One region of the Proteus faecis genome, then DNA from elsewhere that is predicted to be linked to it. Evidence: predicted binding sites of a transcription regulator. Region 1 holds the regulator's gene; each other region holds the start of a gene.
The links. Region 1 encodes PhoB, which activates phosphate uptake and scavenging genes when phosphate is short. Its sites were predicted from a motif close to CTGTCATAAAACTGNCNNAT; they were not measured.
Positions count from the first base shown of each region.

Region 1 (4,584 bases):
ACAACAATAGTAATGAGAACAGGAATTAACCACGCCAAACCTTGCTCACTTAACGGTAACTTTGTAGCCCAATCGGGTAATAAATGTTTCAGATAGTCAGACGCTTTGATTGCATCAAAAATACCGAAAAATAAGCTAACAGCCATTGCTGGCGCGATAATACGACTTGGGTTATTCCACAGACGTAATGTGAAACTCATTAAAATAATCACAATACAAGGTGGATAAATCATTATCAGTACAGGAATAGAAAACGCAATCAGCTTGCTCAAGCCTAAGTTTGAAACAACGGCTGAGAATATCGCCAAAATCAATACCAATACACGATAAGAGATAGGTAAATAACGGCTAAAAAACTCTGCACATGCACAAGTTAAGCCAACAGCAGTCACCATACAGGCTAAGAAAATCAATACGGCTAAGAAGAAGCTACCAAAGTTACCGAAAGTGTACTGTACATAGGCATGTAAAATATCAGCGCCATCTTGAGCACCAGGAATAATGCTGCCACTGCTAGAGCCTAATTTAAATAGACTCAAATAGATCGCAGTTAACAATACACCCGCAATAATTCCCGCCCACATAGTATAACGTGTTAACAATGATGAATTATCAATACCCCGAGAGCGAGCCGCATTAACAATAACAATACCAAAAACCATAGCACCCAATGTATCCATGGTGAGGTAACCGTTAATAAAGCCCTGAGTTAACGCCATATCACGATAAGCATCAGTAGCAGGAATAGCGCCACCCGCAGGCCAAAATACCGCGGCAATACCTAATATTGCTAATGCCAAAATTTTAATCGGTGCAAGAATATGACCAACACTATCTAGTAATTTTCCCGGATAAAGTGAAATTCCAATAACAATTAAGAAATAGACAATGCTGTAAATCAACAATGACATCTCTGTATCACCCACTAAAGGAGCAATACCCACTTTAAAAGAAACGGTTGCAGTACGAGGAGTAGCAAAAAGGGGGCCAACAGCAAGATAAGCAACAATAGCTAATAATAATCCCATTGATTTACCAATAGGTGTACTTAATGCCTCAATGCCACCACCAACTTTTGCCAATGCGACAACCGTTAAAACAGGTAAACCAACACCGGTGATCAAAAAGCCAATCGCTGCGGTCCAAACAAATTCGCCTGATTGTAACCCCACCATTGGAGGAAAAATAATGTTGCCAGCGCCAACAAATAGGGCGAATGTCATAAACCCTAATGCCAGAATATCTCTGGAAGTTAATCTATGTGCCATAAGTTTTGTTAATATGTATTTACAATAATGATTTAATTACGCCGATATGGCGCAACATAAAATCAACAATATCTATTTAGGCTCATATCATCATTATTCAGGATAATATCCATATATAATCATTTCATGTAGAGCAATTAAGTACTAAATAGAAAAAATTGCCGATAACTGGTCACAAGTAAAACTTTTATAATGAAAAAAGGCAATAGCCAATCCAAAAACCAGAATAATCATCTAAACTATTTTTCAGCACTAGTTATAACTATCATATATTATCGAATATACATGATATGATTTGTGCATTTTATCACCAATAATATTGAATATCGGCATCATTTAAAGTTAACATTAATTAATAATATTAAAATTTAACGCTACGATATTAGTTTTTGTTGATATTAAAAAGATGAAGAAAGGAACAAAAAACCTTTATCACTGATTGAATACAGATGATAAAGGTTTTAAAAAAGACATACAGCTAGTGTGTTTCTTTAGCGCTAAGCAATGTTTGAGGAAGGATAAAAGAGAATGTACTCCCAACCCCCACTTTACTTTCAATATTCAATTGAGAGTGATGATGGAGCAACGATTTTTTCACAATAGCCAAACCTAACCCGGTACCACCAGAATGACGAGAGCGAGCTTTATCAACGCGATAAAAACGTTCTGTCAAACGTGTTAAGTGTTCAGCACTGATCCCCGATCCATTATCTGAAACGCTAAATAACATACCTTGGGGAATCTTCTTCCAATTGACTTTGATTGTTGTACCTTCTTCAGTGTGATTAATGGCGTTATACACTAAGTTAGAAACAGCACTACGCAATTGCTCTTCATTACCACGAACAGCCCACTGATCATCAACATCAAAAACAATCTGATGCCGACCTTGACTTAATGAGTTCGCTTCTTGTTGTAATAACGCCAAAATGGCAGGAATATCAACAATCTTGTTTAAATCAATATGCGGAGCAGATTCGATACGAGAAAGCTGTAAAAGTTGCTGAACAAGCGTATCCATACGTTTAGCTTGCTCTTGCATTGTGACTATCGCCTTATGCTCTGCGGGTTTTGCTACACTATTTTCTTCCATCATTTCAAGATAGCCTTGAATAACGGTTAGTGGTGTTCTTAACTCATGACTGACATTAGCAAAAAAATCACGTCGTGAGTTTTCTAGTTTATTTTTTTCTGTTACATCGCGAGCCACCATCAAACGCTGATCTTCGCTATATGGCATCACACGAAACTCAACAATAGAACCACTATTTAGTGAAATGGTTAAGGGACGACTAAAATCACCTGCGGTAAAGTAATGCAAAAAATCAGGATAACGTAATAAGTTAAAAATATTTTGCCCATTATCTTCAGGCCAGCGAAAACCCAATAAATGTTGAGCAAGACTATTACACCAAAAAATATTCCCTTCATTCGTCATCATCACGACTGCATCGGGTAAACTTTCAGCACCACTTCTAAAACGTTTAATTAAGTCGCCTAATTCTCTGCGTCGTTTACGATTACGTTGTTGGGTCTGTCGAATACCATAAAAAATAGGCTCCCATCCCCCACTTCCTTCTGGGGGCAATACAGAGCGCTCTAACCATAGCCATTTAGATAATTTCAGCAAATTATAGGCATGCCACACAAGAGCACTGAAAAGCGAGGCCACCAGCAACCAAGAAAGATGCCCGATAAAAAGCGATAATATAAAAGCAGGTAAGCAAAATAGACATAGCCCCCAAACGAGGGCTTTCCATGATAGTCGTTCTAACACCAGACGATTACTCCCATATTGACTTAGAAACGGGCAGAAAAACGATATCCCGTTCCACGTACTGTCTGTATCATTTTGTCATGACCATCTTCTTCAATGGCCTTACGTAAACGACGAATATGCACATCAACAGTACGGTCTTCGACATAAACATTCGTTCCCCAAACGTAGTTTAGCAGTTGTTCTCTACTGTATACACGTTCAGGATGTGTCATAAAAAAGTGCAGGAGTTTAAATTCGGTGGGTCCCATATCTATCGGTTTGTCTTGACTCGTTACCCGATGAGAAACAGGATCAAGTCCTAATCCATTGAATTCGATGATATCTTCCGCTGACATCGGTGATAAACGCCGTAAGATCGCCTTCACTCGGGCGACAAGCTCTTTAGGTGAAAAGGGTTTGATAACATAATCATCAGCACCCGTTTCTAATCCTTGGACTTTATCTTCCTCTTCCCCTTTTGCTGTTAGCATAATAATTGGAATATCGCGGGTGTTACTTTCCCGTTTCATCTGTTTTATTATCTGCAAACCAGATCCTCCGGGGATCATCCAATCTAATAAAACCAGATCAGGGTAAGGATCAATAAGAAAGCTCAATGCAGAATCATAGTCTTCTGCTTCAATCGGTTGAAAACCATTTTGTTCCAAAACAAAACAGATCATCTCTCGAATTGCGGTTTCATCTTCAACAACAAGAATACGCCTTGCCATACTCTATCCTGTGTAATGTTATAGAGGGTCAAAATGATTATGATGCAGTTTTATGACAGATTTATGACTAACCTTAACATTACTGAAATAGATCCCTGTTGTTAAGGTAAATAAACCATTTTTTGGTGAAATATCACTCAAAAAGAGGACGTATTGTTGAGTTTTCACGAAAAAACGAAGGTGCGCTATACTCTTCATCAAATAAAAAAGAGGGATAGCAATGCGGATTATTCACACATCGGACTGGCATTTAGGGCAATATTTTTTTACTAAAACTCGAGCTAAAGAGCATCAGCAGTTTCTTGATTGGTTATTAGCACAAATTAAACACTATCAAGTCGATGCACTAATTGTTGCTGGTGATATTTTTGATACAGGCTCCCCACCAAGTTATGCTCGAGAGCTATATAATCGTTTTGTTGTCGCTATCCGAGACACACAATGTCAGCTCGTTATTCTAGGTGGTAACCACGACTCTGTCGCGACACTCAATGAATCAAAATCACTATTGGCGTGTTTAAATACGACAGTTATTGCCAATGTTCATGCAGAAACACCACAAGCCCCGATCATTCTTCCTCAAAAAGATAACACGCCAGGCGCATTACTCTGTGCAATCCCTTATCTACGGCCTAGAGACATGATCAGCAGTAAAAGTGGGCAATCAGGTGCTGAAAAACAAACTGCCTTAAAAGACGCGATTGCTGAATATTATCAAACGCAATATCAAACAGCTCTCGAATTACGTCAGCAATTAAATGTCAACATTCCCATTATTGCAACAGGCCACCTTACAACCATTGGTGCGAGTGTGACGGACTCGGTA
Region 1 covers NZ_JASVWV010000012.1:110,128-114,711, reverse strand. The annotation lists gene brnQ (branched-chain amino acid transport system II carrier protein) at 1-1,268, opposite strand, end outside; gene phoR (phosphate regulon sensor histidine kinase PhoR) at 1,747-3,045, opposite strand; gene phoB (phosphate regulon transcriptional regulator PhoB) at 3,069-3,758, opposite strand; gene sbcD (exonuclease subunit SbcD) at 3,979-4,584, shown strand, end outside.

Region 2 (4,584 bases), on a different contig from region 1:
AGGAGTGTCTGTAATTCACGACGTCCTTCCTCCGATAAAAATAAGTGGTGATTTAAACCTTTACTTACCACTTCAGCCGACATACGCGCAATGATAGCGGATGATTGTTGTAAATTCATCGCTGTATCAATAATTTCAGCCCAACGTCGGGAATCTTCCGTCCCTAGATCATGCTGTTGAATTTGTGCCATATACAATTTAATACTGCTGTGGAGTAATTCCACCTCTTCTTCTAACTGGCTAATTTCCCTTTTTTGCTGACGATCACCTTCCATTAACGCAGTAAAACGTTGCAGCATTTGTTCTATAACATCACCTAATCGTAGTGATTCTCTCACCGCATTAGCAATAGCCAATGAAGGCGTATCAATAGCAGATTGATCTAAATAACGCGGCGCCATTTCAGAGTCAGTCGTCGGTAATTCTGGAATAAGTCGCTGACATAATTTCGCCATTATGCCAACAAAAGGGATCATCAAAATACAGCGAGCCAGATTATAAATAACATGAAAATAGATAACGACTTCAGCTGGTGAAAATCCATATTGCTGGATTTTATTTGCAATTATGGTTATCCAAGGTAAAACCAATAATGCACCAATTAATTTAAAAAAGAGGCTTCCTAATACAACTTGGCGTGAAACAACACTTTGCCCTCGACTACTCATTAACGCGAGTAGGCCACTACCAATATTAGAACCAATCACAATGCATAAGCTGATATACAAAGGCATTAGCCCTGTTGCACTTAGTGTCGCTGTTAATAACACGGCCGCAAGGCTTGAGTAGCTCACCATCGCAAATAAAGCACCCACGAGCAGTGCTAAAACGGTATCTCCACTTAATGAAGTAAAGATAGCTTGCACTGCACTAGCATGAGTAATTGGCTCTGCAGAAGTGACTATTAATTGCAAGGCTAAAATAATTAAGCCAAGGCCAATTCCTACTCGCCCTAATTGCCCGACGCGCTCTTTTTTACGGCTTAAAAAAGTGATCACCCCGACAAGAATAAGTAGTGGAGATAACCAAGAGAGATCAAAAGTCAGCACACGCGCCATAAGTGCAGTACCTACATCGGCACCTAGCATAATAACAAGTGCTGGTGTAATCGAAATTAGTCCTTGTGTCACAAAAGAGATAACCAAAAGTGCCGTCGCATTACTGCTTTGGACTAATGCTGTTACTCCCACACCTGCGAGAAAGGCGTTGGATTTTTTATTAATACTTTTACCTAAAATTCGGCGCAAATCAGAGCCAAAAACACGCATAATGCCTGTACGAACAATATGTGTTCCCCAGACAAGAAGCGCGACTGATGAGAGTAAATGAAGCAGTGTCAGCATAGAAATAATAACCTTATTTTTATCGTTGTTTGTTTGACTCTGTTCTCCTTCAATCTCATAAAAAAGAGAAAGACCACGAGCAGATAATCTATCTGAGAAAAGATTTTTACGGGTAATGCCCTTAATAACGTAGAGCGTTATTAGACAAAAAGATATTGCAACTAAAGTACAATAATCAATGGAGAAGTTGAGAATATTACATGGATTAATTTGTCAATTCTGTTAATTATAACAGGAAATATGTAATTTTCAAAATCAACCTATAAATAACCCATTGATTTATTATCACTTTATTTAAATGGTCTCAATTTTTCATAAAAAAACGCGACCAGAGGGTATCTCTCTAAGTCGCGCGAAAATACAACAAGTTAGTAAGGCAATTCGACTACAAGTTCAGACAGACTATAAATTCAACTGGAATTTACTTCAGACCCATCGCATCACGCATAGTGAAAAATAAGTCGGTTTGGTCAGTTAACCCAACGACATTCGCAGCATGTGGACCATAAGCGGCAACACGTAGCTGAGCCCCTGTATGTTCTTGGGATCCTTCTTCTGCATTACCATAGTTCACGACCATAACTGCGCCATCTTTGGTAATAAGTGCTTGTGTTAATCCGCTTGATTTCACATCCGCCTCAATAATTTGACTTGAATGAGCATGGTCAGCAGTTACGATAATCAGTGTGTCGCCGTTTTGTTTAGCAAAATCTAAGCCGATTTGTACGGCTTCATCTAACGCAACCGTTTCACCAATTTGTCCGCAAGGATTCGCATTATGATCTTGCTTATCAATAGAGGCACTTTCGACTTGTAAGAAGAATCCATTTTCATTGGTCTTCAGTAAGTCAATTGCTTTTTTGGTCATTTGTGCCAGTGTTGGCGCATTTGGATCGAGTTTAGAATTAGGTTTGCACTCTAAAGGTGGATTATTCAAATTACCATGATACGTCGCTTTAGGCCCTTCCCAAGCCACGGCCATATTACCTTCGTGGAATAAACCAAGCACGGGTTTATCTTGATTTGCAAGCGTAATTGCATCTAATGATTTGGCATCCTTCACGATTTGATAACCACGCTCAATCGCTTGTTGCTCTAACGTTTTACCTTTATATTCACCCGCAGCTGCAGTTTGAGCAAAACTTTTCGCACCGCCCCCTAATGTCACATCGGCACGAGTGACTAATAGTTGTTCAGAGATAGAACCTCTACCACCATTTTCTAATGCATTAGTTGAACATTTTTCTAAAGTTTCAACAGGGCCATAGCATTTGCGACCTGTTACATGAGAGTACAGTGCCGCCGGTGTTGCATCTTGAATTTCTGATGTTGTCACATTACCTGTTGCCTTTCCATTGGCTTTTGCTAATTCCAAAATAGTTTGGTGATCCTTACCAAACACATCAATCCCTAATGCACCATTATACGTTTTCACACCCGAAGCCCATGCTGTCGCGGAAGCTGCAGAGTCTGTTACATAGTTAGGTTTTTGCGTTTTTCTATCTAAAGCATAGTGTGTGTATTGACCTGTAATAGGTAAGGCATCGATACCTTTAAAGAAGCCACCAGCACCTTCAGCATAGTTACGTGCAACAGTGATTTCAGAATCCCCCATACCATCACCAATAAAGAGGATCACATTTTTTGCTTGGTTATTATGTAAAGCTGCTTTTAATGCCTCAGTTTGATCTTGAGTCATACGGCGAGCACCGCCAAATTCCGTGATATTACCTTTTGCTGCACGATCTTGTGCCAAAATTGCATCAGCAGCAACGGGAGCTGCAAAAGAAGAGAAACTCGCGCCAGCCAATAGTGTTGTTACAATAACGGATAAAATAGAACGTTGGTAACGATGAGACATAGCTTTTTCCTTGCACTCTAAAGTAAAAAAAACAGGGTTAATGTTTTAAGTCAGGAAAAGCTTACGGCAGTTAAATGACAGAGAAATGAAGAGTAAAAGCGATTTCGATGACAGCTTTATGACATGTTGATGACAAACAAAGCTTATATCACTAATACGGATATAAGCTTCTGTTGTATTAAAACATATTGTTAAAACACGATAGGAAAACGAGAGCTTAAGCTAGTCATTCTCTTGGGTTAATGCTTTCGCCCCCAAATACAGGGTTTCACACCAAGAAATATAATCATGCCCACTAGCCATTTCGAGTGATTTAACAGGATAACCTTTTTGCTCTAAAACCTGTTTAAGATGACGATTATTATTTAGAATTCCGCCCTTATCACCACGGCTTTCAAATAATCCCGCCTCTAAGAAAAACTGTAATGGCTTTTTATCTGCTTGTTCAAATTGGCGAATAAGCCATTCAGGCTCTTCATTTTCAGGTGCCCACCAATAAGAGCCAGACATACTCAACACTTTACCAAAGCGATCAGGGCGATTAAATGCGACCCATGAAGAAGCTAATCCACCATAACTCGAACCCGCGACAATGGTTTCTTCTCCTGATACCTGAATACCTTGCTCTTTTTCTAGCCAAACAAAGAGTTCATCTGCCAAGAAGCGGTAAAAATCAGGATTCGGCGGTAATTCAACACTACGACGATCACTATCAATGCTATCAACAAATAAGATCATCATCGGAGCCAATTTACCTTCTTCGATCTGTTTATCAAAAAATCGATCAATACCATATTGGCGACGGTAAGTTTGCCCATCAAATAATACGAGCAATCGAGGTGTTTCCATTTTTTGGGCTGGCAGATAAAGTGCTATTTCACGATCATTATTTAAGATCTCACTGTGAAAACGTACAATTTCTGTCTTACCTTTCATTGTTCTATCAAGAATATCGGGTAATTGGCATTCTCGTTGACTGTCTAATGACAATAAAGAAAAGTGGTTATAGATATCCTCAGATTGACTTGGGGAATTTTGAGAATTCAGCGGATCGGACTGTGCTGTGGTTAAAATAGCGCGACGTTGCTCAAATGGCTCTGAATTTTCAATAACGGGTACATCAGGTGCTAATTTATATTGCATTAATGTATCGTTAGGCACGATATAACTACGATACCAAATATCACTATTGGCTAAATGGGTTAATGGATCGTGATTACCCTCGGGTGATCCTAATAAATAAACATTCTTTTTGGCACCTTGCCATAAAAAAGTTACTCGCTTTTTATCATTATCATAAGACTCAATCAGAGGAGCCCCTTCTTGGCGTATTTGTTGCCAAAATGCCTGAATATTTTTTTGATCAAGTTGTTTAGCGAG
Region 2 covers NZ_JASVWV010000026.1:7,035-11,618, forward strand. The annotation lists gene QSH13_RS17730 (Na/Pi cotransporter family protein) at 1-1,343, opposite strand, end outside; gene phoA (alkaline phosphatase) at 1,765-3,204, opposite strand; gene QSH13_RS17740 (alpha/beta hydrolase-fold protein) at 3,427-4,584, opposite strand, start outside.
Region 2: a site for PhoB is predicted at 3,266-3,285, ahead of phoA (alkaline phosphatase). Genes of this name have one in related genera too.

Region 3 (4,584 bases), on a different contig from region 1:
AAAGAAAACGACGGCGTAGGCGGATAAAATCGAGATGGTTAATTTCCCTATAGTGATTACTATCGCCATAATCAATGAATTCAATAACATACTGTTAATTGAAATGGCGCTATTTTGCGTGGTACCTGCCTGTGAAAATATTGATTTAAAAATATTTATGCCTTCAGTTCCAAACCAAAGAGGAGAGCCGGTGGCAAATTCGGTGTTTTGATGGGTTGTTGCCACAAGTGCAATCCAGACAGGAAATGCAACAGAAAGTATGCCGACAATAAGAATAAAGTGGCAAAACGCATGAAATAAAGGTCTACGTTCAACCATCAGTAAGCCACCTTTTTCTCAACATAACGAAATTGAATAATGGTTAATATTGCGACAATAAACATTAAAATAACGGATTGTGCAGCAGAGGATCCTAAATCTAATCCCACAAAACCATCGTTATAAACCTTATAAACCAGAGTTGATGTACTACTACCAGGGCCACCTTGTGTCATCGCATGGATAATCGCGAATGTATCAAAAAAGGCATAAGCAAAATTAACCACCAATAAGAAAAAAGTTGTGGGAGAAATTAAAGGAAAACTGATAGTTATAAAGCGCTTAATAGGGCCACTACCATCGATAGCCGCAGCTTCTAAAAGAGATTTGGGCACAGATTGCAAGGCCGCGAGGAAAAACAGAAAGTTATAACTTACTTGTTTCCATGTCGCCGTTAAAATCACCATCCACATAGCGTGATGTGTATTAAGTACAGGATCCCAATTAATACCTATTTTCTTTAATTGTTGGCTTAATACACCAATTGTGGGATCAAGCATAAATAACCAAAGAAACCCCGCAATAACAGGCGCAATGGCATAAGGTGAAATTAAAATGGTGCGATAAAACAGTTTACCTCGCAAAATTTGCTCGGCAATACCCGCTAAAATAAGTGCAGATAGCATTGATAAAAATACGACACTGGTACTGAAAATAAGCGTCGTGACCAAACTATCAAAATAATAACGATTGCTAAAAAGTCGCTGAAAATTTTCAAAACCAACAAATTCTCGACTAAGTCCAAATGCATCTTCTAATTGAAATGATTGAAAAAATGCTTGCCCAGCAGGCCAAATAAAAAAGATAAGCGTGATAGCTAATTGAGGAAAAATTAGCGCGAGAGGTAACCATTTTTGTTTAAAATAAATGGATTGAGAAGCCATACAATATCCAGTGAATCGATAAAAATAGAAGGCGAGCACTTGGCTCGCCTAATATAAATAATTATTGTTGAGAACGTTCAAAGCGACGTAACTGCTCATTTCCACGTGTAACAGCATTATCTAATGCAGCTTGAGCACTCTGTTTTCCTGCCCACACTTTTTCTAACTCTTCATCAACGATTTCTCGAGTTTGCAGGAAATTACCAAAGCGTAATCCCTTTGAATTTTCGGTAGGCTCTGAAGTTGTCATTTGTAATATTGCGGTGTCAGCCCCTGGGTTTTTCTGATAAAAACCTTGTTGCTGTGTTAACGCATAAGCCGCTTTAGTGACTGGCAAATAACCCGTAGCTTGGTGCCAATCAGCTTGAACTTCAGGACTTGAAAGATAGGTGAAAAATTTGGCAACACCGTTATATTCCGCGTCTGGACGCCCTGACATAACCCATAACGATGCTCCGCCAATAATGGTATTCGCTGGTTTTTGTACAAGAGTATCATCGTAAGGCAATTGGCTAACACCAATATCAAGACCTTTCATATTCTCTTTAATACCTGCAAAGCCTGCGGATGATTCCATTACCATGGCACACTCCTGAGTATAAAATAGAGGCATTGCATCCGATTGGCGTCCGCCATATTTAAAAATACCGGATTTTGACCAATCAGCCATTTGTTGAATATGAGCCACGAAAGGCGCTTTATTAAATAGGAAGGTAGTATCAAAACCATCGAAACCGTTATTTTTTGTCGCAATAGGCAAATTATTGCGCGCACCAAAGTTTTCGATTTGTGTCCATGATTGCCATGTGGTGGTAAATCCGCATTTAACACCAGAATCGAGCAGTTTTTGAGATACGATTTCCATCTCTTTCCATGTCTTTGGTGGTTGCTCTATCCCTGCTTTTTTAAATAGCGTTTTGTTGTAGTAAAGCACGGGGGTTGAACTATTAAATGGTAACGACATCATTTTACCATCGCTACTGGTGTAATAACCCGTGACAGTTGATAGATAACTATTAGGATCAAAAGGCTCGTTGGTTTTTTCCATTAATTGATAAACAGGGAAAACGGCTTTTTTAGCCCCCATCATGCTGGCTGTACCCACTTCAAAGACTTGCACAATAGCTGGTTGGTTTTTAGCGCGAAATGAAGCCACTGCACTGGTCATTGTTTCCGCATATGTGCCTTTATAAACAGGCTTTATCTCATATTCAGATTGGCTGGCGTTAAAATCAGAGGCGATTTGATTAACTTTCTGACCAAGCGCACCTCCCATTGCATGCCACCATTCAATTTGTGTTTTTGCGTGTGTAGGAGAGGTAAATAACGTCATCGCAACAGCAAGGCCTGTTATTGATTTTATCGACATGCAGAATTTCCTTTTTAATCGAAAGTTAAAGGTGCAATCTAATCTGCGAATTACCCTAAATGTTGTTTATGACAAAGGGGTGACAATTAAATGAAGATATATTGATGGTATGACTGTCAAATTGCTGTCATAAATGGTTGTCATGATGTCGGCACAAATGAAAAGGAGAGAGAAATGAAGATAGCTGCTCACCGAGGTTTTTCTGGAAAAGCCCCTGAAAATACATTGGCTGCGTTTAAAATGGCAATTGATTTCGGGTGTGAATGGATTGAAACGGATGTGCAATTAACCGCGGATCATGTTCCTGTGCTTATTCATGATAAAACAGTTAATCGTTGCACAAATGGGCAAGGTGCTGTGCGTTTTCATACTTTAGATGATTTGCATCGTCTTGATGCGGGAAGTTGGTTTAGCTCACTCTATCAAGGTGAGAAAATTCCTTCATTAAGGCAAGGGTTGCAGCTAATTAAACGTTCAGGAACAAAGCTTAATATTGAGTTGAAGACATGGCCTGATGATGATGTTGAGCGTTTATGTTTAGCGGTTTCTGATATGATAAAAAGTGCAGATATTCCGAATGAGCAAATTTTATTTTCCTCTTTTGATACGCATGCGCTTACCATTATGAAGCGATACCTGCCGTTTATTCGCAGAGGCCAATTGTGGGATGAGATCCCAGATAATGCGTTAGAAACACTAAAAGTGATTGATGGTTTTAGTGTGCATTGTAATTACAAGTATCTTACACAAAAACAAGCACAGTTGTTAAAACAAGCAGGCTATGAAATTTATTGTTATACCCCGAATAATCCTGAAGAAGTGAAAGATTTTGAGCAATGGGGTGTTGATATGTTGATTACGGATATGCCTGATGTCTACCAACCGGATGTTTATCAAATAGCAAAATGAAAAGGGATTAACGATCCCGCTTATTTGTATTGAATAAGGTGTTATCGATATGTTTGGTGACGCCTTTTCTCCTTTTCCTACCGTATTTTAAGAGAAATGTTGAGTAATGGATGTTTTATTTACATTCTCTGCTATCATCCTGCGCAATTAATGAATAGATATTGTTCAACACGATAATGTTTATCTCATTAAAAATAAAAATGGGGAAAATGGTTAGCGAATATGGCGACCTTATTAACCCAACCTCTAAGAGTGGAAGTACGTTATTTCTACTTTAATTGCCTATAATATAATTGAGAGTGAAATATGAAAGAACTCGTTGTTGTTGCCATTGGAGGCAACAGTATTATTAAAGACAATGCTAGCCAGTCTATCGCTCATCAAGAACAAGCAGTACAAGAGGTTGCAGCCCATATCAGTGATATGGTGGCTGAAGGGTATAATATTGTTTTAACTCATGGTAACGGGCCACAAGTAGGGCTTGATTTACGTCGCGCTGAAGTGGCGCATGTGCAAGAAGGTTTGCCGTTAACACCATTAGCCAACTGTGTTGCAGATACACAAGGTGGTATTGGCTATTTAATTCAACAAGCATTAACAAATAAGCTTCGCGCTCAACACAATAAACAAGCAATTACCCTTATTACACAAGTTGAAGTAGATAAAAACGATCCCAACTTTGTTTCTCCAACAAAACCTATTGGCGCATTTTTCTCTGAACAAGAGATGGCACAATTAAAGCAAGAAAATCCTCAATGGCATTTTGTTGAAGATTCTGGTCGTGGTTATCGTCGAGTTGTCGCTTCTCCAATTCCACAGCATGTTGTCGAATCTAAAGCAATTAAGTCACTATCAGAATGTGGCTATGTCGTGATTGCAGTGGGTGGCGGTGGTATTCCAGTCATCAGAAATGAGCATGGTAATTACCAAAGTGTTGATGCGGTTATTGATAAAGATCTGTCATCAACATTGCTCGCAAAAGAATTACATGCAGATATTCTTATCATCACAACTGGGGTTGAAAAAGTCTGTATTCATTTCGGCAAACCAGAACAAAAAGCATTGGGTGAAACGTCGGTTGAAGAGATGACACAATATATGCAT
Region 3 covers NZ_JASVWV010000011.1:87,820-92,403, reverse strand. The annotation lists gene ugpE (sn-glycerol-3-phosphate ABC transporter permease UgpE) at 1-318, opposite strand, end outside; gene ugpA (sn-glycerol-3-phosphate ABC transporter permease UgpA) at 318-1,202, opposite strand; gene ugpB (sn-glycerol-3-phosphate ABC transporter substrate-binding protein UgpB) at 1,264-2,571, opposite strand; gene QSH13_RS14155 (glycerophosphodiester phosphodiesterase family protein) at 2,746-3,480, shown strand; gene QSH13_RS14150 (carbamate kinase family protein) at 3,787-4,584, shown strand, end outside.
Region 3: a site for PhoB is predicted at 2,685-2,704, ahead of ugpB (sn-glycerol-3-phosphate ABC transporter substrate-binding protein UgpB). Genes of this name have one in related genera too.

Region 4 (4,584 bases), on a different contig from region 1:
TCAGCGAAAAGCGTTTCATTGAGCACTTGGTCAATTTGTTGGAATTCAGCAAAGTGATTACCACCACCAATAGAGCCTAAAGATCCAGCAAAAGGGTGGTTGTGCATTTCAGTTGGTAGATAAGCTTCTAACCATTCTAACGGTGCGATATCACTCATTTCACTCAACTGTTTTTCTGCTTTATCTAAGTTAAGTTTGCTGTTTTTAAATTCAGTTTGAAAGAGTGTCATACCACAGCCAATATCATTTCCGACTAGAGCAGGGTAAAAACGATTAACAGAGAAAAAGGCTGCACCAATAGGATAACCGCGACCTGGATGTAGGTCTGGCATACCTGCAACATAAGCCATATCAGGAAGTTGAGCCGTTATTTCTAGTTGTTGGATTGCTTTGCTTTCAATCCAAGTATTATCCGATGCGATATAACAAACGCTATCAGATAAATAATGAACACAGTTGTCCATATACCAATCCATATAATGTAAAGGATTAAAAAATAAATTGATTGGCGGACAGCAAAAAGAAGGAGAAAAGGATTACTTCTGAGATTGTCCGCAAAGAGTATTCATATTTGTAATTGTCATGAGATACCTCCTTGCGTTAATTAAAATGGGTGAGAAATAATAAATCGCGGGCATAGTAACCACTTTTTTTTGCCTTGGCAATCAAAAAGTGGTGTGAATTTTTTTTATTTTTTTAAAAGAATTAATAGATTTTATTTAATTTAAGGCTAACTTTCTTTTATTTACTGTTTTAAGTTAATACTCTATTTTTAATTAATAAATCACTTTTACTGAGCTTTTTCGGCAATAATCTTCGTAATCATCCGTTAATTTTCTATCTGTGATCACAACATCAAACTGAGCTAAATCGCCCATATTGGCTGTCGCTGTTTCATCAAAATAGTGATATTTGGTGAGTAAGATCTTACGAATAGATTTGTCCATCGCTTTTTTCTTCATATAAAGATCGTCGATGCTATAACAGGTCACGCCAAAATCGAGATGTACCCCTTCGGCTGAAATAAAGGCTTTTTTAGGATTAATGCTATCAAGATAAGAGGGTTGGGTTGGATTGAAGAATGAATCACTTTTAGGGCGGTATTCACCTCCGCAGAGTAATACGGTGGCATTTTTTTTCTGACTTAATGCTAAAAATACTCGATGAGAATAACAGATCCCAGTGAAATGCAGGTTATCGGGAATAAGCTCAATCAGTGTGGGAATAAATTGTCCGTTATCGAAAAAAAGAACATCGCCTTCAGACACCATGCCAGCAGCAAGATTAGGAATATGAAGTTCTTCTGTTTGATCCGGCGTAATAATATTGGAGGATGTTGATAGCGATCCTGCATGAGGTTGGGCTAATGCAACAATATAGCCACCTAATAATGACATTGGGAACGGGTTTTCAGCATCAGAGCTAAGATCTCGTCTAATCGTCATCTCAGAAACTTCAAGGATCCTTGCGGCGTCTTTAAGATGTATGCGACCTGAGCGTTTTATACATTCACTGAGGCGGCGCAAACGTTCGTGCTGTTTGGTCTCTATCACCGAAGGATCCTTGTATTATCGAATAGCGCACTCCAAAAAAAGATACGCTAAATAATTAGTAAGTTGATTCAGGTGCATCTGAATCTGTTGCGATAGCGACACTTGCGCTAGCTCCGATACGTGTTGCTCCTGCTTTGATCATGTTTAATGCTGTTTGGCGATCGCGAACACCACCAGAAGCTTTCACGCCAACTTCATCACCAACGGTTTTACGCATCAAAGCAACATGATGTTCTGTTGCGCCCATTGTACTGTATCCTGTCGATGTTTTCACAAAATCAACGCGGATCTCACGGCACATTTCACAGACTAAACGTACTTCGTCGTCAGTTAATAAGCAAGTTTCTAAAATCACTTTCAGAGTTGTATTACCACAAGCTGCTTTTACTGCTTCAATATCTTGTTTTACGAAGTCTAAACGACCGCTTTTTAACATACCGATATTGATAACCATATCGACTTCTTGTGCACCTTGACGAATAGCTTCAGCTGCTTCAAATGCTTTTGTTGCTGTTAAACCAGCCCCAAATGGGAAGTCGATAACACAACATACTTTTACATCACTGCCTTCAAGGCAAGTTCTTGCTAAAGGGATGTAAGAAGTGTTAATACACACAGAGAAGAAACCGTGTTCAATTGCTTCAGCACACAATTTCTTGATTTGTGATTCAGTTGTATCTGCAGCAAGAAGAGTATGATCGATATAATTAGCTAATGGACGCATAGTCTATTCCTTAGTAAAGAGATTGTTATTTTTCACTCATGTTAGTTTGGTAACATATTAGAGCCGTTTTAATGAGATAACAATCACAGATGATATCTAAATAACATTATACTGTTATACATCTAACAAAATGTCACTATTTTCACATTTGAAAATTTCATATAAGAGTAAGAGGCGCTATGGATATTGCAGTGATTGGTTCAAATATGGTGGATTTAATCACCTATATAGATAGGATGCCAAAAGAGGGGGAAACCCTTGAGGCGCCGGCATTTAAGATGGGTTGTGGTGGTAAAGGAGCAAATCAAGCGGTTGCGGCTGCTAAATTAAATTCAAAAGTGATGATGTTAACAAAGGTCGGTGATGATATTTTCGCGGATAATACCATCATGAATTTAGGATCTTATGGCATTAATACACGCTATGTTGAAAAAGTACCCGGCACAACAAGTGGTGTTGCTCCTATTTTTGTGACATCTCAATCATCAAATAGCATTTTAATTGTTAAAGGTGCTAATCAACATTTGTCGCCAGAAGATATTGATAGAGCGGCAGATAGTCTGAAAAAATGCAAAATAATCGTATTGCAATTAGAAATCCCGCTTGAAACGGTCTATCACGCTATTGAGTTTGGCAATAAACACCATATTCCTGTGTTATTTAACCCAGCACCAGCTTCAAAAGCATTAGATCTTGGTATTGCTGCTCGTTGTGATTTTTTTGTTCCGAATGAAACCGAACTTGAAATATTGACCGGTATGCCAATCACTACAATGGATGAAATTCGCAAAGCCGCTTATTCTTTACTACAAAAAGGATTTAAGAATGTCATCGTTACGTTAGGTGAAAAAGGTGCATTATGGATGAACGGCGAAATTGAAAAGCACATTCCTGCCATTAAAGTTGATGCAATAGATACCAGTGGAGCAGGGGATGCCTTTATTGGTTGTTTTTCCCATTATTATGTTCACACTAATAATATTGACGAAGCATTAAATAAAGCAGTGATGTTTTCAGGCTTAAGTGTTGCCGGAAAAGGTACGCAATCTTCTTACCCAAGCATTGAAGAGTTTGGGCTGTTTTTAGCACAAAAGAAATAGTCACCTTCTACACTATCACATCTTTGTATTCCACTTGCTTTCTTATTTAGAAGGTAAGTGGAAGTCATTTTAAATCAATATATTACTTTGTTTTTTGGTCAATATTGAATTTCTTGCAAACAAAAAACATTAACTTAATGTGATTGATTTCACGAAGTGGTGACAAATACTATTGAAATATAATTTCAGTGAGTGTAATTTTTATTGAAATTTGGTTTCATTGGAGTTGTTGTGATGAAAGAAGATGCATTAAGCGAATGTCTTAAAAATGAAAGCAATCAAGAAACAACACAGTTTTCTGAATTAAGTGCTTTAGAGTTGGTTACGCTTATCAATAGTGCAGATATGACAGTTGCAAGTGCGGTTAAAAAAGAATTACCCGCTATTGCTAAAGCAGTAGAAAAAATAACTGAACGTTTGCAAAAAGGTGGCCGTATTTTTTATGTCGGTGCCGGAACCAGTGGCCGATTAGCTGTACTAGACAGTGCAGAATGCCCACCTACTTTTGGTGTCTCTCCTACGTTAGTGCAGGCGATTATTGCTGGCGGTCATGATGCAATGTTAAAAGCAGTTGAAAATATTGAAGATAGCCGAGAGGCGGCAATTGAAGAGCTTCAACGCCGTCATGTTGGTGATAAAGATGTTGTTATTGGCATTGCAGCAAGCGGTCGTACCCCCTTCACTGTCGCAGCTTTGCAATATGGCAAAAAGTTAAAAGCATTGACAGTATCTATAACTACCCGTGGCAAAAGTATGATGAGTGAAATTGCTGACTTATCTATTGCGCCAGATGTGGGCGCAGAGGTGTTAACTGGTTCTACAAGAATGAAAAGCGGTACGGCTCAAAAAATGATTTTGGGTATGTTAAGTACTAGTGTCATGACTAAGCTTGGAAAAGTGCATAAAAACCTTATGGTGGATGTGATTGCAAGTAATGAGAAGTTGCAACGCCGTGCTGAAGGTATTGTTAGCGAAGTGTGTGGAATATCACATGAAAGAGCCAGAACCTTGTTACAAATGGTGAATTATCATCCTAGAAAAGCCATTTTAATGTATGAACTTCACCTGAGTGTGGAGAAAGTGGAGCAAATTACACAGCAATATCCTTATCGTTCACTACAACAGCAACTTGCCTTATTTAATGAATAACAATATGAGTAAACACTCTGAACTTTAGCAGGCACATATATGGCTAATAAAATAGAAC
Region 4 covers NZ_JASVWV010000005.1:44,389-48,972, reverse strand. The annotation lists gene QSH13_RS08580 (RNA ligase RtcB family protein) at 1-464, opposite strand, end outside; gene QSH13_RS08575 (DeoR family transcriptional regulator) at 777-1,553, opposite strand; gene deoC (deoxyribose-phosphate aldolase) at 1,609-2,277, opposite strand; gene rbsK (ribokinase) at 2,457-3,377, shown strand; gene murQ (N-acetylmuramic acid 6-phosphate etherase) at 3,612-4,526, shown strand; gene QSH13_RS08555 (PTS transporter subunit EIIC) at 4,566-4,584, shown strand, end outside.
Region 4: a site for PhoB is predicted at 2,389-2,408, ahead of rbsK (ribokinase). Genes of this name have one in related genera too.